Regions from separate parts of the Halomonas sp. DP1Y21-3 genome, predicted to be linked through region 3. Evidence: predicted binding sites of a transcription regulator. Region 3 holds the regulator's gene; each other region holds the start of a gene.
What was found. The regulator FNR, encoded in region 3, switches genes on or off when oxygen is low (the NO sensors DNR and NnrR bind a similar motif). The targets are predictions, from matches to a motif close to TTGATNTANATCAA.

Region 1: a site for FNR is predicted at 3,500-3,513, ahead of ccoM (cytochrome c oxidase subunit CcoM). Genes of this name have one in related genera too.
Region 2: a site for FNR is predicted at 2,259-2,272, ahead of pflB (formate C-acetyltransferase). Genes of this name have one in related genera too.
Region 4: a site for FNR is predicted at 4,014-4,027, ahead of KUV74_RS11405 (SCP2 domain-containing protein). Genes of this name have one in related genera too.

What each region holds. Positions count from the first base shown of each region.
Region 1 is NZ_JAHVJM010000006.1:290,412-297,563, forward strand. It holds gene KUV74_RS17880 (SEC-C domain-containing protein) at 1-498, shown strand, start outside; gene KUV74_RS17885 (AmpG family muropeptide MFS transporter) at 717-2,093, opposite strand; gene rfaH (transcription/translation regulatory transformer protein RfaH) at 2,309-2,851, shown strand; gene KUV74_RS17895 (peptidylprolyl isomerase) at 2,874-3,380, shown strand; gene ccoM (cytochrome c oxidase subunit CcoM) at 3,576-3,689, shown strand; gene KUV74_RS17900 (proline--tRNA ligase) at 3,852-5,573, opposite strand; gene KUV74_RS17905 (hypothetical protein) at 5,879-6,364, shown strand; gene KUV74_RS17910 (benzoate/H(+) symporter BenE family transporter) at 6,499-7,152, opposite strand, start outside.
Region 2 is NZ_JAHVJM010000002.1:27,574-34,725, reverse strand. It holds gene htpG (molecular chaperone HtpG) at 1-590, shown strand, start outside; gene KUV74_RS05520 (tetratricopeptide repeat protein) at 708-1,613, opposite strand; gene KUV74_RS05515 (hypothetical protein) at 1,613-2,113, opposite strand; gene pflB (formate C-acetyltransferase) at 2,484-4,760, shown strand; gene pflA (pyruvate formate lyase 1-activating protein) at 4,849-5,592, shown strand; gene sstT (serine/threonine transporter SstT) at 5,719-6,939, opposite strand.
Region 3 is NZ_JAHVJM010000001.1:799,105-806,256, forward strand. It holds gene KUV74_RS03450 (heavy metal translocating P-type ATPase) at 1-967, shown strand, start outside; gene ccoS (cbb3-type cytochrome oxidase assembly protein CcoS) at 964-1,194, shown strand; gene KUV74_RS03460 (sulfite exporter TauE/SafE family protein) at 1,191-1,877, shown strand; gene fnr (fumarate/nitrate reduction transcriptional regulator Fnr) at 2,032-2,772, shown strand; gene ttcA (tRNA 2-thiocytidine(32) synthetase TtcA) at 2,933-3,892, opposite strand; gene KUV74_RS03475 (hypothetical protein) at 4,289-4,528, opposite strand; gene KUV74_RS03480 (3'-5' exonuclease) at 4,647-5,339, opposite strand; gene KUV74_RS03485 (DUF294 nucleotidyltransferase-like domain-containing protein) at 5,336-7,152, opposite strand, start outside.
Region 4 is NZ_JAHVJM010000003.1:614,923-622,074, forward strand. It holds gene KUV74_RS11385 (adenosylcobalamin-dependent ribonucleoside-diphosphate reductase) at 1-1,729, shown strand, start outside; gene KUV74_RS11390 (ribonucleoside-diphosphate reductase) at 1,835-2,611, shown strand; gene KUV74_RS11395 (hypothetical protein) at 2,762-3,673, opposite strand; gene KUV74_RS11400 (hypothetical protein) at 3,670-3,858, opposite strand; gene KUV74_RS11405 (SCP2 domain-containing protein) at 4,094-4,654, shown strand; gene KUV74_RS11410 (U32 family peptidase) at 4,731-5,648, opposite strand; gene KUV74_RS11415 (peptidase U32 family protein) at 5,660-6,655, opposite strand; gene KUV74_RS11420 (CoA-acylating methylmalonate-semialdehyde dehydrogenase) at 7,026-7,152, opposite strand, start outside.

The sequences.
Region 1 (7,152 bases), on a different contig from region 3:
CTGCGGGCGGGGCTAGCACTGGTGGTGGGCATGGAACGTGGCTCCCGCCAGCACTCGCGGGAACTGGCCGAGTTGCTGCTGTCGCTGGACGAGCAGGACAGTCTGGGGCTGCGCGAGCTGGTGCTCGACCAGTTGCTGCGTGAAGGCCGCGACGACGAGGCGCTGGAGATCAGCCGCCAGGCCCTGGAGGTCGGCCCTGCCGATGACGAGACGCCGCTGCTGGGCATGTACATGGGGCAGGTGCTGGCGCTGTACCGACTGGGCCAGCTCGACGACGCGGCCCTGGCATTGGAAAGCGCCCAGCGCCACAACGCCCACGCGGTGGCGCTTCTCTGCAGCGACAACCCCAAACGTGGCGCCATCCCCGGCAATGGCCAGCTGGCCGAGCCCGGCACCCGCGCCGAGGCCTGGCAGTACCGTACCCTGATGCGCGATCAGTGGCGCAGCACACCGGGCGCGCTGGCCTGGCTGGAAGAGCGCAGCGGACGGCGCGGTTGATCGCAAGCCCTGTTCAAGGGATGCACTACAAGGCGGGCTCAGCAAGGTGGGATTGGTCACGTGCCTGCGCTGGATGACGGTTCCGACCGAGCCTGGGGGCGCGTAGCGCCGAAGGTCTACTCAGACCCCCAGTTACGGGGCCAAACGCTGAAGTACCATGGAAAAAGAGGGCCGACAATGTCGGCCCTCTTTTGGTTATGCACGCTGCATCGATGGCGTCATGGCTTGTCGAGGCTGACGGCGTGATCCCCTGGGTCGCGCACATGGTATCGCCAGACCCACAGCGCCATCAGGATGGCCGGTACGCCCAGCGCCGAGGCCAGCACAAAGAAGCTCGGGTAGCCCATTCCCTCCACCACCAGCCCGCCAAAGCCCGACAGGAACTTTCCGGGCAGGGTCATCAACGACGAGAACAGGGCGTACTGGGTGGCGGTGTAGGCCCGCGAGGTCAGGCTCGACAGGAAGGCGATGAACACTGCGCTTGCCAGGCCATTGCTGAGGTTGTCGCCGACGATAGTGAGCACCAGCAGCGAGTGCTGGGCGCCACTGAGCGCCAGCCAGGCGAACATCAGGTTGGTCAGCACGGTGGCCGTAGCGCCGAGCACCAGGATGCGTCCGATGCCGTAGCGCACCACCAGCACCCCGCCGACCAACCCGCCGACAAGACTCATGATGACGCCGAACACCTTGGTCACGGTGGCGATGGTGTCGAGGCTGAAGCCCAGGTCGACGTAGAGCGGATAGGCCATCGAGGCCATCGCCAGGTCGCTGATGCGATAGATGCCGATAAACAGCAAAAGTCCCAGTGCGCCCAGTCCGAAGCGCCCGAAGAAGTCGAGAAAGGGGCAGACCACGGAGCCGATCAACCAGGCGCCGGTGCGCCGGACCCATGCGGGCCGGCCGCGGCTGGCGCGCAGGAAGGCGCGCACCCGGGGCTCCTTGGCCAGGCGACTGGCCAGCGGTTGGCGCGGCGGCTCGGGACGCAGCAATACGGTGATCATGCCCACCGCCGTCAGTGCCGCCATGCACTGGTAGGACACCTGCCAGGAGAAGGCCGACGCCAGATACAGCGCCCCTGCACCGGCCATGATCAGGCCGCCGCGATAGCCGATGATGTAGGTGGACGCCATCGCTGCCTGGACCTCGTCCTCGGCCGACTCGATACGAAAGGCGTCGATGGCGATGTCCTGGGTAGCCGAGCCGAAGGCCACCATCAGCGCAAACAGCGCCACCGCGCCGAGCTGGGAGGCCGGGTCCAGCGACGAAAGGCCCAGCAGGCCGCCCATGATCAGCGCCTGGCCGGCAAGCATCCAGCTGCGCCGCTGGCCCAGCAGGCGGGTCAGCAGCGGCAGGCGGAAGGCGTCCACCACCGGTGCCCAGAAGAACTTTATCGAGTACAGCAGTCCAATCCACGAGAAGAAACCGATGGCGGCAACCTCGACCCCGCTGGTACGCAGCCAGGTGGTCAGGGTGGAGAACACCAGCAGAAAGGGAAGGCCCGCAGAAAAGCCCAGAAACAGCATGGCCAGCACGGGTAGTCGCAGGTAGACGCGCAGGGCGTCGACCCAGGGATGCTGGCCGGACGAGGTGGGCATGGATAGCCTCCTTGCAGTTGGTCGGCCACAGGCCGCCTTCCGAATGGTAAAATGCGCGCAACATCTCGGTGCGGCTCGACGAATTGTTGCAAAGCCGCAGGGGCGATACCAGCGGTGATCATCAAGGGTCGTCGGCAACGCACCGGGAACCGCGTCAATGACAGGCGATACTGCCGGCTTGGTGGCTGGTGGTGGTTGAGTCTGGAAGGAGTCACATGAGTCACAGCAATATCGAGGCGGGCCTGGGGGGCGATGCCACCCCGCGCTGGTACGTGGTCCAGTGCAAGGGCGGAGAGTCGTTCCGGGCCGCCGAGCATCTGGCCAACCAGGGATACGAGCTCTTTCATCCAGTGCTGGAGGTGCAGAAGAAGCGCCGCAACAAGCTGACCTGGGTCGAGGAGCCGCTGTTCCCCTACTATCTGTTTCTGCGGCTCGACCAGGTCGAGAGCAACTGGCGCCCGATTCGCTCGACCCGCGGAGTGTTGAAGATCGTGACCTTCGGGCTGTCGATGCCGGTGCCGGTCAGCGATGAGCTGATCGACCTGCTGCGCCAGCACGGCGAAGCCAAGGACGACGATCCTGGCCAGCTTTACTTCCGGGCCGGAGAGTCGGTGGAGATTACCGACGGACCCTTCAAGGACCTCAAGGCGGTGTTCGAGAGCCACAAGGGCGAAGAGCGGGCGATCGTGCTGCTCAACATGCTGCATCGCCAGCAGCGCCTGGAAATGCCCGTCGCCGCGCTCAAGCGCCAGGACTGATGTCGACTCCAAGGAGCCCGAGATGAGAATTTCTCCCCAGTGTGTGGTGCGTCTGCACTATGTCCTGAGCAACCAGCAGGGCGACGTCCTGGACGATTCCTGGAAGCGCGATGAGCCGCTGGAGTATCTGCACGGCCACGGCAACTTGATGGAAGGCCTCGAGCGCGCTCTGGTCGACGCCGAGGTCGGCAGCCGCCTCAGCGTCACCCTGTCCCCGGCCGAGGCCTACGGCCTGCGCGACGAGTCGCTGGTGCGCGAGGTGGGGCGCCAGGCCTTTCCCGGCACCGATCTGCGCCCCGGCATGTGCTTCCAGACCCCCGGCGATGCCGGCCCGCAGATCGTCAGCGTGGTAGAGGTCAAGGGGGACAGCGTGGTGGTGGACACCAACCACCCCCTGGCCGGGGAGACCCTGTCGTATCGCCTTGAGGTGCTCGAAATTCGCCAGGCCACCCGAGCCGAACTGGCCAAGGGGCACCCGCTGCCGCCGGGTACCGAGGCCTCCGAGGTGGAGGACCGCAAGGTCCTTTAGGGTCCCGGCAGCGGTAGCTGGAGGCGCTTTCGCTGAAAGGGTGCCACAGACGACGAAAAAGCCGCCTTTTGAAGGCGGCTTTTTCGTCGTCATGGCGGGCCGATGTCTCGCGGTCACCCTTGACGCAGGTCAGCACAATTCAAGGGCCGACCGGGTACCATGAATTCATCGACACAGAGACAGGAGGACAGCGCCATGTACGTCGACAACGCCGTCATTTTCGGGCTGGGTGCCGTCGCTCTCTCTGTGGCCTTCATGGCCGGCTGGATCGCTTTTATCATCCGCGACGCTCACCGTCGCAAGCGATAGCCGTCAACCAGCGTCAGGGGAGGGGGAGTCATCCCCCTTTTTCAACCGACCCTTCGGGGTCGGTTTTTTTTGGTTTATTGCTTCTGAGATCACCTGAACTCGCCTGAATTCCATCCGCCTGCCAGGCGCGCCGCGACAAGCCGCGGCGCGCCACGCGGGGCCTTAAAGGGCGATGCGCTGCTTGAGGAACTCGACGATCTCGTCGGCGGGCACCATGGTGGCCTCGCTGTCACGGCGACCCTTGTACTCGAGCTCACCCTTGTCGAGGCTGCGATCGCCCACCACCAGTCGATGGGGCAGGCCCATCAGTTCCTGATCGGCGAAGCGCACGCCGGGACGCAGATCACGATCATCCAGCAGCACGTCGAAGCCGGCGGCGCTGAGTTCGTCGTGCAGGCGCTCGCTGGTCTCGCGCACGCGCTGGGACTTGTGGGCGTTCATCGGCACGATGGCGATATGGAAGGGGGCGATGGCGTCGGGCCAGATGATCCCGCCCTGGTCGTGGTTCTGCTCGATGGCAGAGGCCACCACGCGGGTGATGCCGATGCCGTAGCAGCCCATCCAGGGGTGAACCGCCTTGCCTTCGTCGCCCAGCACGGTGGCATTCATCGCCTCGCTGTACTTGCGACCGAGCTGGAACACGTGGCCTACCTCGATGCCGCGCTTGATCGACAGCACGCCCTTGCCGTCGGGTGACGGGTCACCCTCGACCACGTTACGCAGGTCGGCGACCTTGGGCAGGGCCACGTCGCGCTCCCAGTTGATGCCGAAGTAGTGCTTGCCGTCGACGTTGGCACCGGCGCCGAAGTCGCTCATCAGCGCCACGCTGCGATCGATGACGATCGGCATCTCGAGCCCCACCGGGCCCAGCGAGCCGGGGCCGGCGCCCACGGCGGCGCGGATCTCTTCTTCGCTGGCCATGGTCAGCGGCGTCGCCACCTCCTCGAGGTGCTCGGCCTTGACCTCGTTGAGTTCATGATCACCGCGCACCAGCAGCGCCACCAGGCCGCCCTCGTGGCCGTGCACCATCAGGGTCTTGATGGTCTTCTCGATGGGCAGGCCGTGCTGCTCGACCAGGGTGGCGATGGTCTTGGCATTGGGGGTGTCGACCAGCCTCAGCTCCTCGGCGGGCTCGGCGCGGCGGGCATCGCTGTCCAGGGGCGCAGGCAGGGCCTCGGCCTTTTCCATGTTGGCGGCGTAGTCGGACTCGGTGGAGAAGACGATATCGTCCTCGCCGGAGTCGGCCAGTACGTGGAATTCGTGGGAGCCGGTACCGCCGATGGAGCCGTTGTCGGCGATCACCGGACGGAAGTCGAGACCCAGGCGAGTGAAGATGCGCACGTAGGCGTCGTACATCTTCTGGTAGGTGTCCTTGAGCGAGGCCTCGTCCAGGTGGAAGGAGTAGGCGTCCTTCATGATGAACTCACGCGAGCGCATGACCCCGAAGCGCGGACGGATCTCGTCACGGAACTTGGTCTGGATCTGGTAGAAGTTGGCCGGCAGCTGCTTGTAGCTGGCGATCTCCTTGCGTACCAGGTCGGTGATCACCTCTTCGTGGGTCGGGCCGACGCAGTAGTCACGCTGGTGTCGATCCTTCAGGCGCAGCAGTTCCGGACCGTACTGCTCCCAGCGGCCGGACTCCTGCCACAGCTCGGCCGGCTGCACCGCCGGCATCAGCAGCTCCTGGGCGCCGGCACGGTCCATCTCCTCGCGCACGATACGCTCCACCTTGCGCAGGGTGCGAAGGCCCAGCGGCAGCCAGGTGTACAGGCCGGAGGTGAGGCGGCGAATCATGCCCGCGCGCAGCATCAGCTGGTGGCTGATGACCTCGGCGTCGGCAGGAGTTTCCTTCAGGGTACTGATCAGAAGTTCGGTGGCGCGCATGGGTCCGCAGGTTCCTTCACATCGAGTCTGGTAAGCGCTGGAGGCGAGCAGGACAGCAGGCTGTCCCGTCGATGGCCGTCGAGGGGCATCCTCGGCGACTCGCATCCGGCCATGAAAGTGACGTGCATTGTACGGGGAAGGTGTCATGCCGGCAAAAGCAACCGCCACCGTTGGTGGCGACAAGGAGCGACGGGTGGCGAACGTGGTAGGATGCGCATGAGTTTTATCATGCTGGGCAGCGGTCGAGTCGTTGTCGGCACCGCTTTCCGTCATTTATGCCAGATTACTGCAAGAGGAAGTTGTTCATGCTGCGTCCGCCCCGTCTGCTTACCGGCCTGGTGCTTGCCACCACCCTGACCTCGCTCGTCGGCTGCGGCACCGTCTTTCACCCTGAACGCAAGGGGCAGATCAGTGGTCGCATCGACCCGGTGGTGGCGGTGGCCAACGGCGTCGGCCTGCTGTTCTTTATCGTGCCCGGGGTGATCGCCTACGCGGTGGACTTCTCCAACGGCACCATCTACCTGCCGGGTACGGGCTCCGCCAGCGTCGATTCTCTGCCCATGGGCGAGGGACGCGATCTGGCGAGCCTCGAGCGGCTGGTCAGCGAACGTGTCGGTACCGAGGTCAAGCTGAGCGACGAGCTGGTGCGTGTCGAGCAGGTCGAGAGCCTGGATGAGGCCCTGGCCATGGTGCGCATGGCCAGTGACGAGGCGACCCACGCTGGCCGTGGTTTGCCAGCCCGTGCCTTGCCAGCCAGTGCCTCGCCCGACAGCGTGTCGCTGGACGGCTGAGATCGATCACGCCGGGTGCGCGCGCAGCACCCGGCGGCTGCTCCTGTGGTTCTTCCCTTGTCTTGTGATCCTTCCATCGCCGCCTGAGCGGCCGCCCCCGCAGCATCCTTCCCGCAATCTCTACCGCCCCCGACTCAGCGCCTGCGCTGCAGTCTCAGCACGATCAGCCCCGCCACCAGGCCCCAGAAGGCCGAGCCGATGCCCGCCAGGGTCAATGGCGATGCGGTGATGGCGAAGGTGACCAGCACCGCGTCCAGGTTGTCGCCGTCGCTGAAGGCGGTACGTAGCGCACCGCCCAGGGTGGCCATCAGCGCAAGTCCCGCCACCACCGCGATCATGGCGCTGGGCAGGGCGTCGAACAACGACGCCACCGTCGCCCCCAGGGCGCCCAGCAGCAGATAGCCCATTCCCGCCGCAATGCCGGCGGTGTAGCGTCGCCCAGGCTCGCGGTGGGCCTCTTCGCCAAGGCAGGGGGCCGCGCTGATCGCCGCCATGTTGACGCCGTGGCCACCGAAGGGTGCCATCAGCAGCGACGCCAGGCCGGTGGCCCCCAGGCTTGCCGCCACCGGCGGCGTAAAGCCCGCGCTTCTGACCATGGCGAACCCCGGCAGGTTCTGGGTGGTCAGGGTGACCGCGAACAGCGGTATGCCGATACCCAGGCACACCACAGGATCGAAGGCCGGGGTCACCCAGGCGGGACGGGTCAGACTCACGGCAACACCCGCCAGACTCAAGTCGCCGCGGCCCAGGCACAGCGCCACCCCCGCGGCCAGGACCGTGACGATGGC
Region 2 (7,152 bases), on a different contig from region 3:
AGATCTACTACATCGTCGCCGATGGCTTCAACGCCACCAAGAACAGCCCCCACCTGGAAATCTTCCGCAAGAAGGGCATCGAGGTGCTGCTGCTCCACGATCGCATCGATGAGTGGCTGATGAGCCATCTCACCGAGTTCGATGGCAAGAAGTTTGCCGATGTTGCCAAGGGCGATCTGGACCTGGGGGACGTCGAGGACGAGGACGAGAAGAAGGCCCAGGAGGAGACCGCCAAGTCCAAGGAGGATCTGGTCAAGCGGGTCAAGGAAGCGCTCGGCGAGGAGGTCCAGGAGGTCAAGATCACCCACCGCCTGACCGATTCACCTGCCTGCGTGGTGCTACCCGAGCACGAGATGGGCTTCCAGATGCGCCGTATCATGGAGGCTGCGGGCCAGAGCCTGCCCGAGGTCAAGCCGATCCTCGAGCTCAACCCGGACCACGCCCTGGTCGCTCGCCTGGAAGGGGCCGACGGTGACGGCTTCGGTGATCTGGCGCGGATCCTGCTCGATCAGGCGATCATCGCAGAGGGTGGTCATCTCGACGATCCGGCCGCCTACGTCAAGCGTCTCAACGCCCTGCTGAGTGCCTGACAAGCTGGCTGCCTACGTCAAGAGCTCAAGCGCCCCAACCACGACGCCACCTTCGGGTGGCGTCGCTGCGTTCAGGCAACTGCAAGGCGACGTCCTTGCCGCGCCGATGGCGGTTGTTCAGTGTTTCAGGCTGGCGAAGAGGTCGGGGCACTGGCGCTGAAGCTCCCTGTCGTCGAGCATGGCCTCACGCTGACGCTGGATGGCGTGACCTCGGCGCTTGAGCACCGCATCGATGTCATCGCCGCTGGCGCAGCTCACCTTGAGCAGGTTGATCAGTGCGTCCAGCCGCTGGGGAGAACTCGCCAGGGCCGCCTCGATATCCGCCCGGGCCCTGTCGTACTGGCCCAAGCGGTAGTAGGCGTAGCCGCGGTAGGAGAGCGCGTCGTTGTTGTTCGGGTCGATCGCAAGCGCCCGGGTGTAGTCGGCCACCGCCCCCTCGAAGTCGCGCTCGATGCGCTTTTCACGTCCTGCGCTGACCTGCTGCTGGGCCGACTGCATGGGGGCCTGGCGGGTGATGATGGTCAGGTAGCGCGGGGCCACGTCGCTGCCGAGGGCCAGTGCGGCCTCGAAGTAGCTTCGAGCCTTGTCGAGCTCTCCGGCGGAAAAGGCGTTGATGCCAGCGTTGTTGAGAGCCTTCAGGCGCACCTCACGCAAGCCGTCATGACCTTGACTCGCCCTGAGCGCCTGCTCGAACAGCGCTGAGGCGTCAGCGTGGCGGCCTTCCCGATACAGAATCCAGCCCTGGGCGTTCAAGCCTTCCATCCGGGCCAGCGGATCAGGACTTTCGAGCAGAGGCCGTAGTTCGCGCAGGGCGGCCTGGTTGTCACCCTGCTGCAACAGCGCCTTGGCCCTGGACAGCGGGGCCTGCTGGGCAATCACCGGCCACGCCACCCCGACGCTCAGCAGCACGATCAGCAGGGCGTTTATCGTAGACGTGGGGTGGCGCCGTCGTTTTCCCTTCGCTGGCCCGGCCAGGTCTGTCGCCATCGCGCGCGACGCCAAGGCGCCCTGCCTGTTCTTCATTAGAAGCCTACCTGCGGAGAATCTCGCTCCGCTGCAGCGATGACGTCGGCCAGTTGGCTCTTCAAGGCGTCGCGCTCCTGCTCGATGGCGATCAGCCGGCCGTGCAGATCGTTGTTCAAGATGCGCAGCACATTGTCGTCCTGGACCTTCAGCACGACCGTGCCCCGGCCATCCAGCGGCATGTCCCGCTCCTGCAGACGGATGACCGGCAGTACGCCTTCCGGCGGGGCGATGGAAAGATTGACCTGGCTCGAGGGTTTCATCATTGCCATGGCCAGCCCGCCGACGAAGAACAGCAGACTCAGCGCCATGAACAGCCTGGCGTTCTTGGAGATCTCCTGCAGATAGCGAATGCGCAACTCGGTGCCCTCACTGGTCTCGCCAGAGCGCTCATTGAGCAACAGGGTGTGGGTCTTGTTGAGCAGGTGGTAGCCGAGGATCAGCAGCACCACGGCGAAGCCTGGCAGACCGTACTCCAGAAGCGTGGGAAAGCTGTTCATCACGGGCACCCGGCGGTGGGACAGGGCTCAGGCCTACGTATGCCCTTGTCAGCATAGCGCAGGCGGCCGTCCTCGCCGCGCGAAATTGGCCTGGTACAGGTTTCTTGGCCGCTTCGCTCGTGCTGTATCGCCGTCCCGTGGCGCCATGATGCGGGTCAAGTAGGGGCGACGGGACTACTGCTAAGGTCGAATTGTGCTCTCGAGGGCAGGTGTTTTTTCGCCGATCGAGAAGCGTGCAGCACACCCGCCGCCTCCGATGCGGCGACCGCTGCTGCCACCGAACAGGCGGGTCGGCTGCCATCTCCGAGGGATGGCCGTCGCTCAGCATGCAGGACTAGCGTTGTCATTTACTCTGTTGAGGTGCAAGTCGATGAAAGAGCAATTCGCGCAAGCGTGGGAAGGGTTTGCCGGGGGCGAGTGGAAGAAGGACGTCGACGTACGAGACTTCTTGCTGGCCAATGTGACGCCCTACGAGGGTGACGAGCGTTTCCTGGTCAGCGAGCCGGCGGCCAGCACTCGCGAGCTATGGGACACTGTGATGGAAGGCGTCAAGCAGGAAAACGTCACCCATGCACCGCTGGACTTCGACACCTCGCTGGTCTCGACCATCACCGCTCATGACGCCGGCTATATCGATCAGCGTCTCGAGACCATCGTTGGACTGCAGACCGACGCGCCGCTGAAGCGGGCGATCATGCCCAACGGCGGCATCAAGATGGTGGAGGGCTCATGCCAGGCCTACGGTCGTGAACTCGATCCTCAGGTCAAGAAGGTCTTCACCGAATTTCGCAAGACCCACAATCAGGGGGTGTTCGATGTCTACACCCCGGACATCCTCAAGTGTCGCAAGTCAGGGGTGCTGACCGGACTGCCGGACGCCTATGGTCGTGGACGCATCATCGGTGACTACCGCCGGGTCGCCCTTTACGGCGTCGACTTCCTGATGCGTGACAAGCAGGCGCAGTTTGCCTCGCTGCAGCAGCGCTTCGAACAGGGCGAGGACCTGGAGGCGGTGATCCAGCTGCGCGAGGAAGTCGCCGAGCAGCATCGTGCACTCGGCCAGCTCAAGGAAATGGCCGCCAAGTACGGCTTCGACGTCTCGGTCCCGGCTGCCACCGCCCAGGAGGCCATCCAGTGGACCTACTTTGGCTACCTGGCGGCAGTGAAGTCGCAAAACGGCGCCGCCATGTCACTGGGACGTACTTCCAGCTTCCTCGATATCTACCTGGAGCGTGACCTGCGCCAAGACGTGATCGACGAAGCCCGCGCCCAGGAGCTGGTCGATCACTTCATCATGAAGCTTCGCATGGTGCGCTTCCTGCGCACCCCTGAGTATGACGAGCTGTTCTCCGGCGACCCGATCTGGGCCACCGAATGCCTGGGCGGGATGGCACTGGACGGACGCACCCTGGTCACCCGTACCAGCTTCCGTTTCCTCAACAGCCTCTACACCATGGGCCCGAGCCCGGAGCCCAACCTCACGGTGCTGTGGTCCGAACAGTTGCCCGACGGCTTCAAGCGCTACTGCGCCAAGGTGTCCATCGATACCTCGTCGATCCAGTACGAGAACGATGACCTGATGCGCGTGGACTTCGCCTCCGACGACTACGCCATCGCCTGCTGCGTGTCTCCCATGGTGATCGGCAAGCAGATGCAGTTCTTCGGTGCCCGAGCCAACCTGGCCAAGACGCTGCTTTACACGATCAACGGCGGCGTCGACGAGAAGCTGAAGATCCAGGTCGGCCCCAGGAGTGAGCCGATCGCCTCCGAGGTGCTCGACTTCGACGAGGTGTGGGCACGCATGGATGGCCTGATGGACTGGCTGGCCCGCCAGTACGTGACCGCCCTCAATGCCATCCACTACATGCACGACAAGTACAGCTACGAGGCGGCGCTGATGGCGCTGCACGACCTCGACGTCAAGCGCACCATGGCCTGCGGCATCGCCGGGCTGTCGGTGGCGGCGGACTCGCTGTCGGCGATCAAGTACGCCAAGGTACGCCCGGTGCGTGATCCTGACGGCGTGGCGGTGGACTTCGAGATCGAGGGCGACTACCCCTGCTTCGGCAACAATGATCCGCGCGTCGACGATATCGCCTGCGAGCTGGTCGAGACCTTCATGAACAAGATCCGCAAGCTCAATACCTACCGTGGCGCCGAGCCGACCCAGTCGGTGCTGACCATCACCTCCAACGTGGTCTACGGCAAGAAGACCGGCACCACGCCGGACGGTCGTCGCGCCGGCGAGCCCTTCGCACCGGGTGCCAACCCCATGCACGGGCGTGACACCAAGGGCGCGGTGGCCTCGTTGACGTCGGTGGGCAAGCTGCCCTACGCCCACGCCAAGGACGGGATCTCGTATACCTTCTCCATCGTGCCGAGGGCGCTGGGCAAGGACGAGGGCGCCCAGCGCAGCAACCTGTCCGGCTTGCTCGACGGTTACTTCCACCACAGCGAGCGTCAGGAAGGCGGCCAGCACTTGAACGTCAACGTGCTCAACCGCGAGATGCTCGAGGACGCCGTGGTCAATCCGGACAAGTATCCTCAGCTGACCATCCGCGTGTCCGGCTACGCGGTGCGCTTCAACTCCTTGACCGCGGAACAGCAGCGCGACGTGATCTCCCGGACCTTCACCGAAACGCTCTGAGCCGACAGTCGTCTCGCCCGGGGCCGCGACAGCGGTCCCTTTCCGGACTCCGGGTCTCTCCCGGAGCCCCTTTTCGTGAGGAGTCCTGATGATGATCACTGGCCGTCTCCATCACCTGGAGAGCTGTGGTGCCGTGGATGGCCCAGGCATTCGCTTTCTGGTGTTTCTGCAGGGCTGCGTGATGCGCTGTCAGTACTGCCACAACCGCGACAGCTGGGATCGCCAGGGCGGACGTGAGGTGACGGTGGACGAGATACTCACCGAAGCCAGGAGCTATCTGCCGTTCATGCGGGCGTCGGGGGGCGGCATCACCTGCACCGGTGGCGAGGCGCTGCTGCAACCGGCGTTTGTGCGCGACCTGTTTCAGGCGGCCAAGGCCGAGGGCATGCACACCTGCCTCGACACCAATGGCTACGTCTGCCACTACGATGAGGTCCTCGACCAGTTGCTTGCCGCCACCGACCTGGTGTTGCTGGATCTCAAGCATCTCGACGAGGGCGTGCACCGCGAGCTCACCGGTATCCCCCGACGCCGTCCCCTGGCCTTTGCCCGTCATCTGGCGGCGATCGGCAAGCCCACCTGGATTCGTCAGGTGATCGTGCCTGGCTTTACCGACAGCGAGGCATCCATGCACCTGTTGGGGGAGTTCGTCGAGACGATGGACAACGTCGAGCGTGTCGAGCTGCTGCCCTATCACGCACTTGGCGAGTACAAGTGGCAGGAGCTGGGAGAGCACTATCCGCTGGCAGGAGTGGCGCCACCGAGTGGCGAGACCATGCAGCGCCTGGTGACGATCGCCTCGCGGTATCACCCGGAGGTCATCGCTGGCTGACGTAGTGTCGTCGCCCGCTCGAACAACACAGCGAGCCCCTCTCACCCTTTGGTGAGAGGGGCTCGCTGTTGTTTCAGGAGAGCTGTTGTTTCAGGAGATGAGCAGGGGCGGCAGCGCCTCTGGGCGTCAGTCGCTCAGTTCGCCCCTGCGGCTGGCGGCGGCGGTGAACAGCACATCGGTGGAAGAGTTCAGGGCGGTCTCGGTGGAGTCCTGGACCACGCTGATGACGAAGCCGATGGCGACCACCTGCATCGCCACGTCGGCGGAAATGCCGAACAGGCTGGCGGCCATGGGAATCAGCAGCAGCGAGCCACCGGCCACACCGGAGACGCCGCAGGCGGCCAGGGCGGAGACCACGCACAGCAGCAGGGCGGTGACGAAGTCCACGCTGATGCCCAGGGTATGGGCGGTGGCAAGGGTCATGACGCTGATGGTGATGGCGGCACCGGACATGTTGATGGTGGCGCCGAGCGGAATCGAGATGGAGTAGGTGTCCTCGTCCAGCTTCAGACGCTTGCACAGCTCCAAGTTGACCGGGATGTTGGCTGCGCTTGAGCGGGTGAAGAAGGCGGTGATGGCGCTACCGCGCAGACAGCTGAAGACCAGCGGATAAGGGTTCTGGCGAGTGGCCAGGAAGACGATCAGCGGATTGGTCACCAGGGCGACGAACAGCATGCAGCCGACGATCACCGACAGCAGTTGGGCGTACTCCAGCAGCGCACCGATTCCGGCTTCGGCCAGGGTGCCGGCGACCAGTCCGAAGATACCCAGCGGCGCCAGACGAATGACCCAGCGCACCAGGGTCGATACCGCCTGGGACAGGTCCTCGATCATGCCCTTGGTAGCGGCACTGGCGCTGCGCAGCACCAGGCCGAGGCTGACGGCCCACACCAGAATGGCAATGAAGTTGGCGTTCATCAATGCGCTGACCGGGTTGGCCACGGCGCTCAACAGCAGGTTGCGCAGGATCTCTACCACGCCGCCTGGCGGATTGCCGCTGGCCTGAGCGGTATTCAGGGTCAGTTCGGTGGGGAGGGCGAAACTGGCCACCACCGCCACCAGCGCCGCCACCAGGGTGCCGATCAGATACAGCACCAGTACGCTGTGGATCTGGGTCGGCTGGCCGCGCTGATGGCCGGCGATGGCGGCCATCACCAGCACGAAGACCAGCACCGGGGCGACGGCCTTCAAGGCCGAAATGAACACCTGGCCGAGCAGCGATACCGAGGTGGCGAGCTCGGGGGACAGGGTGGCGACGGCGATACCGCAGAGGATACCGATCACGATCTGAGGGATCAGCCCCAGACGATTCAGCGCCTTGAAGGGGGCGCTCAAGGAGGTGGACATGGCTCTGGTCTCGAAGCGTGGAGTGTGCATCGACCGTCGCGTCAGGACGGATGGGCGTCGGCTTGTGGCCGGAAGGAGGGCGATTCTATCACCGTCGGCCACACCCAACGGTTCGACTTAAGCATGATATCAGCAGTAAGAATCTGGCATGGATCAGCAGTTGCATAGATGGTGTGGCTGCATTCCTGGTGTCCGATGAAAATATTGACTGGG
Region 3 (7,152 bases):
CGTCTTCGACAAGACCGGCACCCTGACCCGGGGGCGTATGCAACTCGCCGAACACCGGCCGCTGAGCGACGACGAAGGAAGCGCCAACAATGGCGAGATGGACGCTGCCGCCAAGCGCCGGCATCTGGCACTGGCGGCGGCACTGGAGACCGGCTCGGAGCACCCCATCGCCCGCGCCTTCGCTGCCTGGCGCGACGCCACCTGCCAGGCCAGCGAACTGCGCAATCACCCGGGTCAGGGCGTGGAAGGCGTGATCGACGGCCGGCGCTGGCGACTGGGCCAGCCGCATTTTGCCTGCCTGGGCCGACCCGTTCCTGAGCTCCCTGGCGCAGGGCTTTGGTTGCTGCTGGCCAGCGAAGGCAAGCCCCAGGCCTGGTTCAAGCTCGACGATCAGCCCCGTGACGACGCCGCCGAGACCCTCGCCGCCCTCGCCCAGCGAGGGCTTGCCATCGAGATCCTGTCGGGCGACCGCGCCGTCAACGTTGGCCAGCTTGCCCGCACACTGGGCGTCGATCAGTGGCGTGGCGAGGCCTCCCCCGAGGACAAGCTCGGGCACTTGAAGGCGCGACAGGCACAGGGCGAAAAGGTGGCCATGGTCGGTGATGGCATCAATGACGTGCCGGTACTGGCCGGCGCCGACCTCGCCATCGCCATGGCCGGGGCCAGCGACCTCACCCGCACCCGCGCCGATCTGGTATTGCTGGGCGAACCGCTCACGGGTATCGTCGAAGCCATCGAGGTGGCCCGCCAGACCCGTCGCATCATTCGCCAGAATCTGTCCTGGTCGGTGCTCTACAATGTCGTGGCGCTGCCCGCAGCGGCGCTGGGCTTCGTGCCCCCTTGGCTTGCCGCCATCGGCATGTCACTCAGCTCGTTGCTGGTCATCGGCAATGCCCTGCGTCTGCGGCGCGGACGCACCAGGCCGACCGCGACGCCTTCACCCGTCACCGCAAGCCCCGGCCCATGAGCATCCTTTACCTGTTGATACCCTTGTCGTTGATCCTGCTGGGCCTGGCGGTCTGGGCCTTCTTCTGGGCGGTGCGCAACGACCAGTTCGAGGACCTCGAAGGCCCCGCCTATCGCATCCTGTTCGAGGATGAGGACGACACTCGCGGTGCCGATGACGGCGCTTCCTCTTCCGAAACGCCTGCGCAGACATCCGATCGTGGTCCATCGTCCAGAGGGCCTGAGTGAACCCTACCGGCCTGGAACTGCCTCCCATGATGGCGGCCTTCGTGTTTGGCCTGCTCGGCGGTGCACACTGTATTGGCATGTGCGGCGGTATCATGAGCGCCCTGACCTTTGCCATCCCACCCAGCATGCGTCAACCTTGGCGGGTGAGCACACTTGTGCTCGGCTACAATGTAGGTCGTATCACCAGCTACTGTGTGGCGGGCGCTCTGGTTGCCGCCCTGGGTTCGGTGATCGGCCTTTCGCCGACCCTGCGTGGCCTGATGCAGATCGTCGCCAGCCTGATGTTGATCCTGATGGCGCTTTACATTGCCGATCTATGGAAAGGCCTGCGTCACGTCGAGGCACTGGGACGTCACCTCTGGAGGTACCTGGAACCCGCCGGCAGACGCCTGTTGCCGGTGGTGCGTCTGCCCCAGGCGGTGGCGCTGGGCGCCATCTGGGGCTGGCTGCCCTGTGGCCTGGTGTACTCGATGCTGGCCTGGAGCCTGGCACGGGCCGAGCCCCTCGAGGGCGCACTGCTGATGGCGAGCTTCGGTCTTGGCACGCTTCCGGCGCTGGTGGTGACGGGCCTCGCCGCCAGACAAATGCAGGCCCTGCTGGCGCATCGGGCAACACGCCTTGTCGCCGCTGGCATGATCATCGCCTTTGCCGTCTGGCAACTTTGGACTGGGCTGCATCAATGACGCATCCTACCTCTAAGTTATTAATCCTAAAGAGGTAGGCACCACTTTTAGCTGATCTGAGGGTGTAGAATAGTGCCATCAACGTGCTGTACGGGCGACGTCTGTTCTCCCCATGGCCCAGTCAATATCGATCCCAGATCCACAGGAGCTGCGAATGAGTCCTACGGCCCAAGATCGGCGGCGTCCCATGCTGCATGAGACTCGCTGTGAGTCCTGCAGCCTGAGTTCCTTGTGCCTTCCGCTGTCGCTGGAGACCGCCGACCTCGAGCGCTTCGATTCCATCATCCGTCGTCACCCGCCGATCAAGAAAGGCACACGATTGGTCGAGCAGGGAGATCGCTTCACCAGCGTCTTCGCGGTCCGATCGGGGAGTCTCAAGCAGATCACCACCGAAGGCAGCGGCGAAGCTCAGTTGACCAACTTCTTCCTGCCCAGTGAACTGGTTGGGCTGGATGGCATCGACGACGGCCGCTATCCCGGCAGCGTGGTGGCGCTGGAGACCACCACGGTGTGCGAGATTCCCTTCGACCGCCTCGATGCGCTGACCCAGACCCTACCGGAGCTGCGTGCCCAGCTGTTTCGCACCCTGAGCAAGGAGCTGCGAGAGGACCGCCGGATGATGCAGCTGCTGTCACGCAAGACCGCCGATCAGCGCCTGGCCTGCTTCTTCCTCGGCCTGTCGGACCGCTTCCGCCGCCGCGGCTATTCACCGTTCAGCTTCCGCCTGTCCATGTCCCGCGCCGACATCGGCAATCACCTGGGGCTGGCGGTGGAAACGGTCAGCCGTATCCTCGGGCGTTTCCAGCAGCAGGATCTGGTGGCGGTATCGGGACGTGAGGTCAATATCCTCGATCTGACCGCGCTGTCGACCCTGGCCGACACCGAAGTTACCTGAGCGGGCCTGGCAGCAGTGTGTCGGGCCTGGCCGGCAGGGCCCTGTATCCATGATCTGGAAAGCAAAGCGTAATAGATGGCGTGTGACAAGAAAGAGGCCGCATCCGGAGATGCGGCCTCTTTTGCTGTCATGGCGTCATGCACATTCGCTGTTGGCGAGATCAGCCGGCATCCACCACGTCGATGCGCCGGGCCTGGCGTTCGGCCTGTACGGCCTCCAGCCCCTCGAAGTCGAACAGTTGCCGATCCGCCAGCTGCGACGGCGCCACATTGGTCACCGCCTTGAACATGCTCTCGAGGCGCCCGGGATGCTTGACCTCCCACTCGGCCAGCATCTCCTTGACCACCTGGCGCTGCAGGTTGGGCTGGGAACCACACAGGTTGCACGGGATGATCGGGAACTCCATCGCCTCGCTGTAGGCCTGGATATCGGCCTCGCGGCAGTACGCCAGCGGACGGATGACAATGTTCTTGCCGTCGTCGGAGAGCAGCTTGGGCGGCATCGCCTTGAGGCTGCCACCGAAGAACATGTTCAGAAACAGCGTCTCGAGAATGTCCTCGCGGTGGTGGCCCAGAGCGATCTTGGTCGCCCCGATCTCCTCGGCGAAACCATAGAGCGAGCCGCGCCGCAGGCGTGAGCAGAGCGCGCAGGTGGTCTTGCCCTCCGGCGTCTTCTCCTTCACCACCGAATAGGTGTCGCGCTCGAGGATGTGGTAGTCCACGCCGATGCTGTCCAGATAGTTCGGCAGCACATGCTCCGGAAAGCCCGGCTGCTTCTGATCCAGATTCACCGCCACCAGCGAGAAGTTGACCGGCGCGTTGCGCTGAAGGCTGCGCAGGATCTCGAGCATGGTGTAGCTGTCCTTGCCACCAGACAGACACACCATGATCTTGTCGTCTTCCTGGATCATGCCGTAGTCGATGATGGCGTTGCCGGCCTGGCGGCGCAGGCGCTTCTGCAGCTTGTTGAATTCACGCCGTGCCTTGGCCTGAACTTGGGCTTCCGTCTGATCGCCACCCGCAGCAGGGTCGGCCGGGCTGACGCCGGCATCGATCGAGAGATGGTCATCCTCGGGGGTACGGGGATCGAACAGGGTGGCGGAGGCGGACTGTGGCGACATGGGAGCGGGACATCACGGCTGAAAATGAAAGAGGCGCCAGTCTACCATCCGGACGCTTTAGTGGCGAAGAGGTCAGCGACCGCTTACCCCGGCGAGGACAATACGGCAGGGGCTTTTCGTCGGCGGCACATCGGAAACCGCCAAGGACGACACCGCCGTAGTGGCGCCCTTGCGCGTCGTGGCCTGGTCTGGCCTGGCCTGGCAAGTCGAAGAACGCAAGTGCCTGTCAGCCAGGCCCTAGGCGCTGTCCGAAAAGTCGACGAGCGAAGGTTAGACAAGGCAAAAATCGGTGAGAAAGCGCAGTTTACGGGGTGTAAATGAGCATTTTGACCGGGCTGGCGCACCAGACGATTTTTAACGCCGTATTACCGAGCGCAGGCACTTTTCAGACAAGCCCTAGACGACGTTCAGCGCCAGCAGATAGCGCACCACCACGCCCAGCAACAGCAGCAGGATGCCGGCACGTTGCCAGCCAAACTCGCGCACGGTCAGGGTCAGGCGCTTCTCCCAGAACTTGACCATGCCCCACAGGTCCCGGGTACGGCGATAGTACTGGAGGTAGGCCACCAGCACCGAGACCAGGCCCAGCGCCAGCAGCGTGGGCTCGAGAAGGGTCAACATGGCGTGCAGACTCATGACAGGATCTCCTTGCAGGTGAATGGTTGCCGGTGCGGGCGGCACCGGGTCAGCGCGGATGACGGCAACGGGTCAGCGCGGATGACGGCAACGGGTCAGCGCGGATGACGGCACCGGGTCAGCGCGATGGCGCCGTGAGTGCCCCGCTCTCCAGGCGCAGATGCATCAGCGCCGTGGTGACGGCGTCGCCCAGGGCCGTATGGCGTCCCATGATCGGGACTCCAAGTCGCTCTGCCAATTGTTCAAAGGTCGGCTGCACCTCGATTTCCGGGTGACTTCGGCGCAGCCGCTTGCGGTACTGCTGGGCCACGTCGATGGTGGCGTTGGGCAGCGAGAAGCCAAACTCCGCCTTCAGGTAGCGATCCAGCATGGCCAGGTCGAAGTCGATACACCAGCCGACCAATGGGCGATTGCCGATAAATTCCAGCAGCGTCGTCAAGGCCTCGCGCACCTCGAGGCCGCCTTCCAGGTCGACCCCTCGCAGGCGATGGATGCAGATGGAGTCTCCACTCAGGCTGGCAGGACGCGCGAGCCGCAGGTCCAGCGACTCGCTGGTCAAGACGCGATCGTCACGGATGCGCACCGCAGCGATGGACACCAGCTCCGCATGACGGGTATCCAGACCGGTGGTTTCGCAGTCCAGGGACACCAGCTCATCGCCGGTATAGGGATTGAACAGCCAGGCGAAATCGCCATCGGCCTGCCGACGCCTGTCGGCCACACGCCTGATCGCTCTCAGCATCGGGTACTCTCCCAAGCGAAACCATTGACGCCAAGGCAGCTTGCCCTGGGGGGCTGCCTCGACACTCATGCATACTCCAGGTGATAGCGGTGGGACAGGCTGGCCTTGAACTCCTTGACCAGATGCAGCGCCTCGCGCAGCAGGTCCCGCTCCAGCGAATTGAGCGACTGCACCACCACCCTGTCCGGGGCGTCCGTGGCCCGGGCATCGTCGCGCCGGTAGGCCAGCTGCGCCCGAAGCCGCAGCTCACAGAACAGCGACAACGCCTCGCCGAGATCCTCCGCCACCACCCGCTCGATGCGGCCGAGTGACGCCAGCGCCGCCAGCCGGTCGTGGGTCGAGGTCTCGCGCAGCCCGCACTCCAGTGCCATGGTGCGAACACCATGGACGATCGGAAAGATGCCACCCTTCTTGATGTCGACGCCGTGCTCGGGCTTCTTCAGCGTTCCAAACAGGGTCAAGGGCGTCGAGAACCGCAACACCCCCCTCGCCAGATGGGTCAGCAACAGTTCATTGCCCCGTGTTTCTTCGATCAGCACGTCGTGGAGTCGGTCCACCAGGGCAAAGTCACCGGCCACCCCCGAGGCGTCGGCAAGCACCGCCAGACGCATCAGGCTTTCTCCGTCGGGTTCGCTGACCCAGCGACGAATGCGCGCGCGCCACTGCGCAAGGGTGCCGACCCACTGGGGGTTGGAGACCATGATGTTGCCCGGGCAGCGCGGATAACCCAGATCGTCGAGCACGCTGGTGAACCGCGCGGTATCTGCACTGAGCTCGTCCCACTGCTGGTCATCGGCCAGGATCAGCGCATTGTCCTGGTCGGTCTTCAGGATCTGCTCGCCACGCCCTTCGCTGCCGAGCACCAGCAGACAGGCGCGCTCGCGCTGAGGGGCCGGCATCGAGAAGTGCCAGGCCTTGCTGATGATGCGCCCATTGAGCGCCGACAGCATGCCCATGGCGAAGCGCATGCGTACCCCCTGGGCCATCAGCGCCTCGACCAGCTCCGGCGCACGCTGACTTGCTTCGCTGAGCGAGGCCAGGGTCGTCGCCTGCTCGACCTGCAGGCTGACCACGTAGCTGCGGCTGGAAAAGAAGCTGAGCACATCGGTCAGCTCCACGACACCGATCAGCCGCTGGCCCTGAAGCACCACCACCCTGGCCACCTTGTGGCGGGTCATCTCGATCAGTGCCTCGAACAAGTACTGGCTTTCATCCACCGTCACCAGCGACAGATGAGCGATGCCACCGACCTCGGCATTACCGTCGCACCCCTCCAGCACCAGGGCCTCGAGCAGGTCGGTCTTGGTCAGCATGCCAGGACCGTCGGGCGTCTCGACCAGCAGGCTGTCGGCGCCCTTGTCCTTGAGGGTCAGCACGGCGTCGCGAATGCATGTCGTCGAGCCGACCTTGAGCGGCTCACGCATGCACTCGTTCACCCGGGCGAGCATGAATCCGGCCAGGGTGACGCCGCCCTCGGCGCGACGTTCGGCCAGCAAGCGCGTCTTGCTGATCAGGCGCTGGTGAAAGTAGTCCGAGAAGGCGGCGTTGTTCTCGCACAGCGACAGAAACAAGGTGTGCGGCATCAGATAACACAGGCTTTCTTCTTCGGCGACGAAGCGGTAACGGCTCTGGCCGTTGATCACGCTGATGGCACCGAACAGATCGCCCCCGGTGTAGTGGCCGATGCGCCCCCCGGCGGGGCCTTCGGCCGGGTCCAGTTCGGCGACTTCGCCCTTGTGGATCACAAAGACGAACTCGCCGGACTGCCCTGCATCGAGGATCACGTCATCCCGCCCGTAGTAGGCGATATCCAGCCCGCCCAGGACCCGCTCGCGCTCGGCCTCGTCGAGCAATGAAAACGGTGGATGAGTGAAGTCGATGT
Region 4 (7,152 bases), on a different contig from region 3:
CGGCATCGGCTACGAGTTCTCCACCCTGCGCCACAAGGGCGCCTTCGTGTTCGGCGCCGGTGCCGGCACCAACGGCCCCCTGGCGTTCATGGATATCTACGACAAGATGTGCTTTACGGTGGCCTCCGCCGGCGGCCGTCGTGGCGCCCAGATGGGCACCTTCGACGTCGGTCATCCCGACGTGCGCGACTTTATCGAGGCCAAGCGCGAGGCCGGTCGCCTGCGCCAGTTCAACCTGAGCCTGCTGATCACCGACGAGTTCATGGAAGCGGTGAAACAGGACGCCGACTGGCCGCTGGCCTTCCCGCTGCACGAGGGCGAGAAGGGCGACGTCGATGACAGCGAGCTGATCTACCGCGACTGGCCGGTGATCGAGGACGGCTACACCCAGGACGCCGAAGGCCGCGTAGCCTGCCGCGTGGTCGAGGTGATCAAGGCCCGCGAGCTGTGGGACACCATCATGCGTTCCACCTATGACTACGCCGAGCCCGGGTTCATCCTGATCGACCAGGTCAATCGCATGAACAACAACTGGTTCTGCGAAGAGATCCGCGCCACCAACCCCTGCGGCGAGCAGCCGCTGCCGCCGGAGGGCGCCTGCCTGCTGGGGTCGGTCAACCTGACCCGCTTCGTGATCGATCCGTTCGGCGACAAGCCGCGCTTCGACTGGGACAAGTACCGCGAGGTGGTGGCGATCTTCACCCGCATGCTCGACAACGTGGTCGAGATCAGCGGCCTGCCGCTGTCCGGCCAGCGCCGCGAGATCGAGGCCAAGCGCCGCCACGGCATGGGTTTCCTCGGCCTCGGCTCGACCATGACCATGCTCAAGATGCCCTACGGCTCGGCCGAGTCGCTGGGCTTCACCGAGGAAGTCAGCCGAGTGCTGGCCGTGGAGGGCTGGAAGCAGGCGCTGGAGCTGTCCCGCGAGAAGGGCATGGCCCCGATCCTCGAGCAGGAGTTCGAGCTGACGCCGAAGATGCTGCGCGAGCGTCCCGAGCTCGGCCGCGACGGCTATGAGGTCGGCGACAAGGTGCCCGGGCGCATCCTGCACGCGCGCTACAGCCGCTATATGCAGAAGATCGCAGAGGTCGAGCCGCAGCTGGTGGCGGAGCTGGCCGAGCACGGTGCGCGCTTCACCCACCACTCGTCGATCGCCCCCACCGGGACGATCAGCCTGTCGCTGGGCAACAACGCCTCCAACGGTATCGAGCCGTCGTTCTCCCATCGCTACTTCCGCAACGTGATCCAGGCCGGCAAGAAGACCAAGGAGCAGGTCGAGGTGGTGTCCTTCGAGCTTGCCGCTTACCGCCACTTCATGCACGCCGACGCGGTGGAAAGCGACCTGCCCGACTACTTCATCACCGCCGACGCGGTGACCCCCAAGCAGCACGTGGCGGTGCAGGCCGCGGCCCAGGCCTGGGTCGACTCGGCGATCTCCAAGACCGTCAACGTGCCCACCGACTTTGCCTTCGAGGCGTTCAAGGACCTGTACCTGGACGCCTACCAGAGCCGTCTCAAGGGCTGCACCACCTTCCGCTTCAACCCGGAGGCCTTCCAGGGCGTGCTGGTGCGCGAGGATGACCTCAAGAACACCACCTATATCTTCGAGCTGGAGAACGGCGAGACCCTCGAACTCAAGGGCGACGAGACGGTGATCTACGACGGTGAGGAACACAACGCCGCCAACCTCTACGACGGCTTGAAGGAGGGGACCTATGGCAAGTGGTAATCGGTCCAGCGGCAAGCCAGCCTGCCTGCCAGTCGGCGAGCCGCAATATCATGCCTGGGTCGTGAGCGTGTCACGCCCGCATCATCTTTCTGGAGGAGCCCGCTGATGGCTGTCGAAATCAATTCCAAGATCGTGGGCTACCGCGTCAAGAGCGAAGAGGCCGCCCCCGCGCCGGCCCCGCTGCCCGAGGAAAACCCGCTGACCATGCGCATCCCCTCGCGCCCCGAGGGAACGCTGGAGGCGGTGTCCGAGAAGATCTCCTACGTCGGCGCCGAAGGCCGCAAGAAGGTCTACCTGCTGGTGTCCTTCATGCCGGTGGAAGGCGTGCTCAACGGCCAGCGGGTGATCATCGAGCGCCCGGTGGAGTTCTTCTTCCCCTCCGGTCAGCTGTCCAGTGAGCACCAGTGGATCACCGCCACCATGCGCAGCCTGTCGCTGGCGGCCCGCGGCGGCTACGTCACCCAGGCGGTGGCGGATCTGCGCAAGGTGGCTTGGGACAAGGGCCTGGTGCGCTGCGGCATGAACCGCTGGAACAAGCCGATGTTCCACGACTCCGAGGTCGCCGCCATCGCCTGGTCGATCCAGCAGATCCTCTACCGTCGCGGCTTTCTCGATATCGACGGGAACCAGGTGCCGGTGGAGGACCTGGTCAGCCGTTACGCCCGACGCCAGGCCTCCGGCCACGGCTGGTACCCCGCCGAGGTCGAGGACGAGACCCCGAGCGGCGCGGTCGAGCCGCTGGATGGCAAGCCTGCCGAGTCCGCCGCCGAAGGCGCCGGCCCCGCCGTGGTCGGCAACTGCCCCGAGTGTCGCGGCGAGCTGATCATGATGGACGGCTGCCCCACCTGCTACGCCGGCTGCGGCTGGTCGAAGTGTGGCTAGTCGACGTTTGGTTGGAAAGCACGACTAGAATACGTGGCTAGAAAGCACGGCTGGCGCGCGAATAGGCCAGCGTCACAACGATGGGCCCTTCGGGGCCCATCGTTGTGTCTGGAGGGGGGTGTCGTTCAGCCAGCGTCGTGACAGCAGGCGCTATGACGCCCCAGGCGGCTGAGCCTGGCCGGAGCGGGTGATGTTGTAGACGGGGTGGCCGCAGGGGCAGTGGTGGTTGATGAACCGGCTGCGGAAAAAACGGATGTCGAACTCCCGGACGTAGCTGGTCTTGTGGGCGGCCAGCACGATGTCAAAGGCGTAGTCGCGGTGGGCCTCGCCCCGACTCTGGGCGTCCAGGTAGGGCGTGTAGTCGGTGGTGATATGCAACTGGAGATGGGCTTCGCACAGGTGCCCGGTGAAGTAGGGCAACACACGTATCTGGCTTTCCTCCTTGGGCGCCGAGGGTTCGGGCATGCCAGTCACGTTGCCGATGATCACCTTGCGAGAATCCAGCACGAACATGCAGAGGCCGCTGCCGGTGCCAAGCAGGCTGCCAAGGTAGAGGGTTTCGGCATGGTCACCCTCTATCAGCTTGCGCATGGCGTGGACGGTGAAGCGATAGCTCTGCCAGTGGCACCACTGTGCTGCTCGTTGCAGTCGGTGATAGACACTAGCCCCGACGCTGCGACGCGCAAACCCGGCCAGGCGCTGGCGCAGACGGGATTGGCCCAGATAGAAGGCATAGTACCAGGCCACCAGTTTCGTAAACGCCAGGCAGATGATCGCAATGGTAAGGGTAACCAGCGACGTCTGAAGGAAGGGCTCGCCGAAGGGCTCGCCTTGGGTGTCTGGGTTGGCGTAAGGAGAAGCGGAGGGGGCAGAGAAAGCGTGCAGGAGGTAGAGCACAGCGAAGACCGGGAGGGCGGCCCCAAAGCCGGCGATGGCGCTGCGCAATGTCAGCTGTTGTCCGTTGGCACGAATGACGTAGCGTCGCCAGGAAGGGATCGAATGGCATAGCAGAAAGCCGGCCACCAGCAGGACGAAAGGTGGCAGCAGCTTGATGCCGCTCATTCCGGCTTGCTGTCCCTGCGATCGAGGCTGCGGCGAAGGGCTCTGACGTTGCTCTTGACCTTGCGCGACCGCACCAGCTCGGCGCTGTCCACGGAGACGGCGCCGCGATGCGATATCTTCATGCTACGCAGGTGGCCACCCTCTTTGGCCTTGAGGTAGCCTTCGAAGCTGGTTTCGATGGACATCGTTGCTCCTTTTCCGCTTGTGAACTTGATGCTCTGCGGAACCTGGGTGAAGCCAAGGGGCCGAACCCTATGATGTCCGCAGTGTAGCAGAGTTCCCATTTCGACCCCGGCATTCGGCTGTGTCAGAGCGTTCAACGAGCGCTACGCCAGAGGGCTTGATGGGCGTCATGAACCGAGGGCGACGGGATCGCTAGCATGACCCGGCGGCGTCGTGCCGCTTGACCAGGAACCCGTCATGTCGCTGTCACCGCTCGGCTCGCTGTCGTTGCCTTCTCTTGCCCTTCCTGCCTTGCCCACCCTTCCTTCGCTGTCGTCGTCGTTGACGTCCGGCGCCTTGACCCGGGTGCCCCATCGTCTGCATCTGTCACTGATGCGCCGTCTCGGCCCGCTGCCCCTGCCGCTGTTGCGCACGAGTCTCGAGCCCTGGCTCAACCGCACCCTGGCAGAGCCGCTGGCCGACGGTGAGTTCGACGTGCTTGAAGGGCGCCGTGTATGTCTGTCCATCGACGATCTGGCGCTGGCGGTCACCCTGACGCTTACGCACGGGCGCCTGCAGGTCACCGACGCGCCCTGGGAGGTGAAGGTGGCGGGGGGCTGGCGCGAGTTCGCCTGCCTGGCCAGCCGTGAGGAGGACCCGGACAGCCTGTTCTTCCAGCGCCGGCTGTGCCTGGAGGGTGACACCGAACTGGGGCTGACGGTGAAGAACTTGCTGGATGGCCAGGAAATGGAACTGCTGCATCCCTACCTGCTCGAGGTGCTGGGGCAGCTGCAGCGCTGGCTGCCCCGCCAGGCCTAGGCTCCTTGCTGACGGGTAGCGCAGGAGGCCGGCGAACCGGCCTCCTGAGTGAGGTGGCGTGGGAGGGAAGGGGCTTTCAGTCTTCCAGCACCGGCGCCAGATCCATCCCTGCCTGGCCGTGCCAGTAGCCGTTGCACAGCTCGGCGTCGACCAGCGCCAGCGGCGAGGGCGCCGGGTAGCGTCCCTGGCGGGCCAGGTCGAAGTCCGCCACCACCTCATCCATCCCCTCTGAACGCGGACTTAGCCGGGCCGTGGTGACGCCCATTGTGGCCATCTCGGCAAGCTCGTGGCGCAGGTCCTGACAGGCCCCGGACAGGGTCTGGATACCGTTCAGGGTGAACAGTCGACGGCTGTCGTCCTGGGTGGTCAGCGACAGCCCTTCCGGATAGTCCTGGCAGACGAACTGGCAGCGATCCTTGGGGTGCTGATGGTGACGCGCGGTAAAGCAGCGCGGCGACCAGGCCAGCGGCAGGTGGCCGTAGGCCAGCACCTCGCAGTCCAGCGCCAGCCCCGCCTCGCGGGCGTCAGACAGCAGCCGGGCCAGGTCGGCGCCGGGCAACTCCACCGGGGCGACGAAGCGGAACATGCCGGCGCGCTTGAGGATCTCCAGGGTCGGCACATTGTAGAGGTTGAGCGCCGGGCCGCCGACGAAGGGCAGGCCCGCCTCGGACAGCCGGTGCACCGCGCTCATGTCGTTGGCCTCGACCAGGAAGTCGCCGTTGTCGCACAGCCTGGTCAGGTCGCGCAGGTCGGCGTTGGACTCGATCAGGGTCTGCGAACCGAGGATCACCTGCTTGCCGGCGGCGGCCAGCTGGTGGCCGATCTCCAGCCAGTCGGCGAGCTTCATGTCGCGCCGTCGCGAGCACACGGTCTCGCCTAGGGTGACGCTGGCCAGCGGCCAGTGGCAGGCCTGTTCATAGAAGGCGAAGTAGCGCTCGCGGGTCCAGTAGAAGGACACCGGGCCAAGGCTCAATTCCAGTGAAGCAGCGGTCATCTCGCCTCCTGTCATTTCCAGTCGCGCTCGTAGGCGCCGAGAGTATGGGTGGAGCCTTCGGCCAGCGGCGCCAGGGCGGCGCTCCAGTCGGCCTGGGGGCGATAGTCGTCGCCGGCCCGGTCCAGATGGTCCAGTGCCTGGCGCCACACGCGGGTGACGCTGGCCACATAGGCCGGACTGCGCTGACGACCCTCGATCTTGATCGCCTTGATGCCCAGCGCCGCCAGCTGGGGCAGCAGGTCCAGGGTGCTGAGGCTGGTCGGCGCCTCGATGGCGTGGCCGACGTCGCCCTCGACGTTGAAGCGTCCCTTGCACAGGGTCGGGTAGCCGGCCTGTTCGTCGGCGCGGTAGCGATCGATCAAGACGCCGTTCAGGCGCGATTCGCGTCCGCTGGCGGTCTCTTCCCAGCGCACGTGGGCCGCCGGCGAGCACACGCCGTGGGTGTTGGGCGACTCGCCGGTCAGGTAGGACGACAGATAGCAGCGGCCCTCGGCCATGATGCACAGGCTGCCGAAGGCGAACACCTCGAGCTCCACCGGGCTGTGGCGGGCCAGGTCGCGCACCTGGTGGATCGACAGCACCCTGGGCAGCACCGCACGGCGGATGCCGAACTCGCGGTGGTAGAAGGCCAGCGCCTCGTGGCTGGTGGCGGAGCCTTGCACCGACAGGTGGCGGGGGATGTCCGGGTGGCGTTCGGCGGCGTAGGCCAAAAGGCCCGGATCGGCCAGGATCAGGGCGTCGACCTGAAGCGAAGCCGCCTGGTCCACCGCCGCGCGCCACTGGGCCAGGCTCGACTGCTGCGGGTAGGTATTGATCGCGCAGAACACCCGGCAGCCCCGGGCGTGGGCGTAGTCGATACCTTCCCGGGCGCGCTTGTCGGTGAAGTTCAGCCCGGCGAACTGGCGGGCGTTGGTGGCGTTCTGAAAGCCGAAGTAGACCGCGTTGGCGCCCTCGTCCACGGCGCGCTTCAAAGCGGGCAGGCTACCCGCGGGACAGACCAGTTCCATGTCGATCTCCGAGCGAAGAGAGGCGCCATGCTAGCCCCACGCGGACACCGCCGGCTTGATGCGTATCAGTGTCCGCCAATGAAGTGAGGGATGGAGCGAAGGGATGACGCGCTGCACCGGGGCCGGGTGTGGACAACCTGGCGATGGTGGGAATCCGACTTGCGGGTCAGGCGTGCAGATAAAGGTGGCGATGAGCTTGTGAGTCGTTCTGTGGATAACCCTGTGTGGCACCTTGTGAAAAGCGGTGGGCAGGCGGTGCAGGGGCTGTGGGCAGCGGTGTATAAGTCGCCTGTCAGTGGTGGATCAGCGGCTCGCTCGCTGTGGTAAACGAAAACGGGCCCCGCAGGGCCCGTGGTCTTCTTGCCGGAGCCTACTGACCGCCGGAGGGGAAGTGGAACTCCGCCTGGGTGGTCTCGAAGGGCGAGGGCCAGCGCTGTGACACCGCCTTGCGACGGGTGTAGAAGCGCACAGCGTCAGGGCCGTAGGCGTGCAGGTCG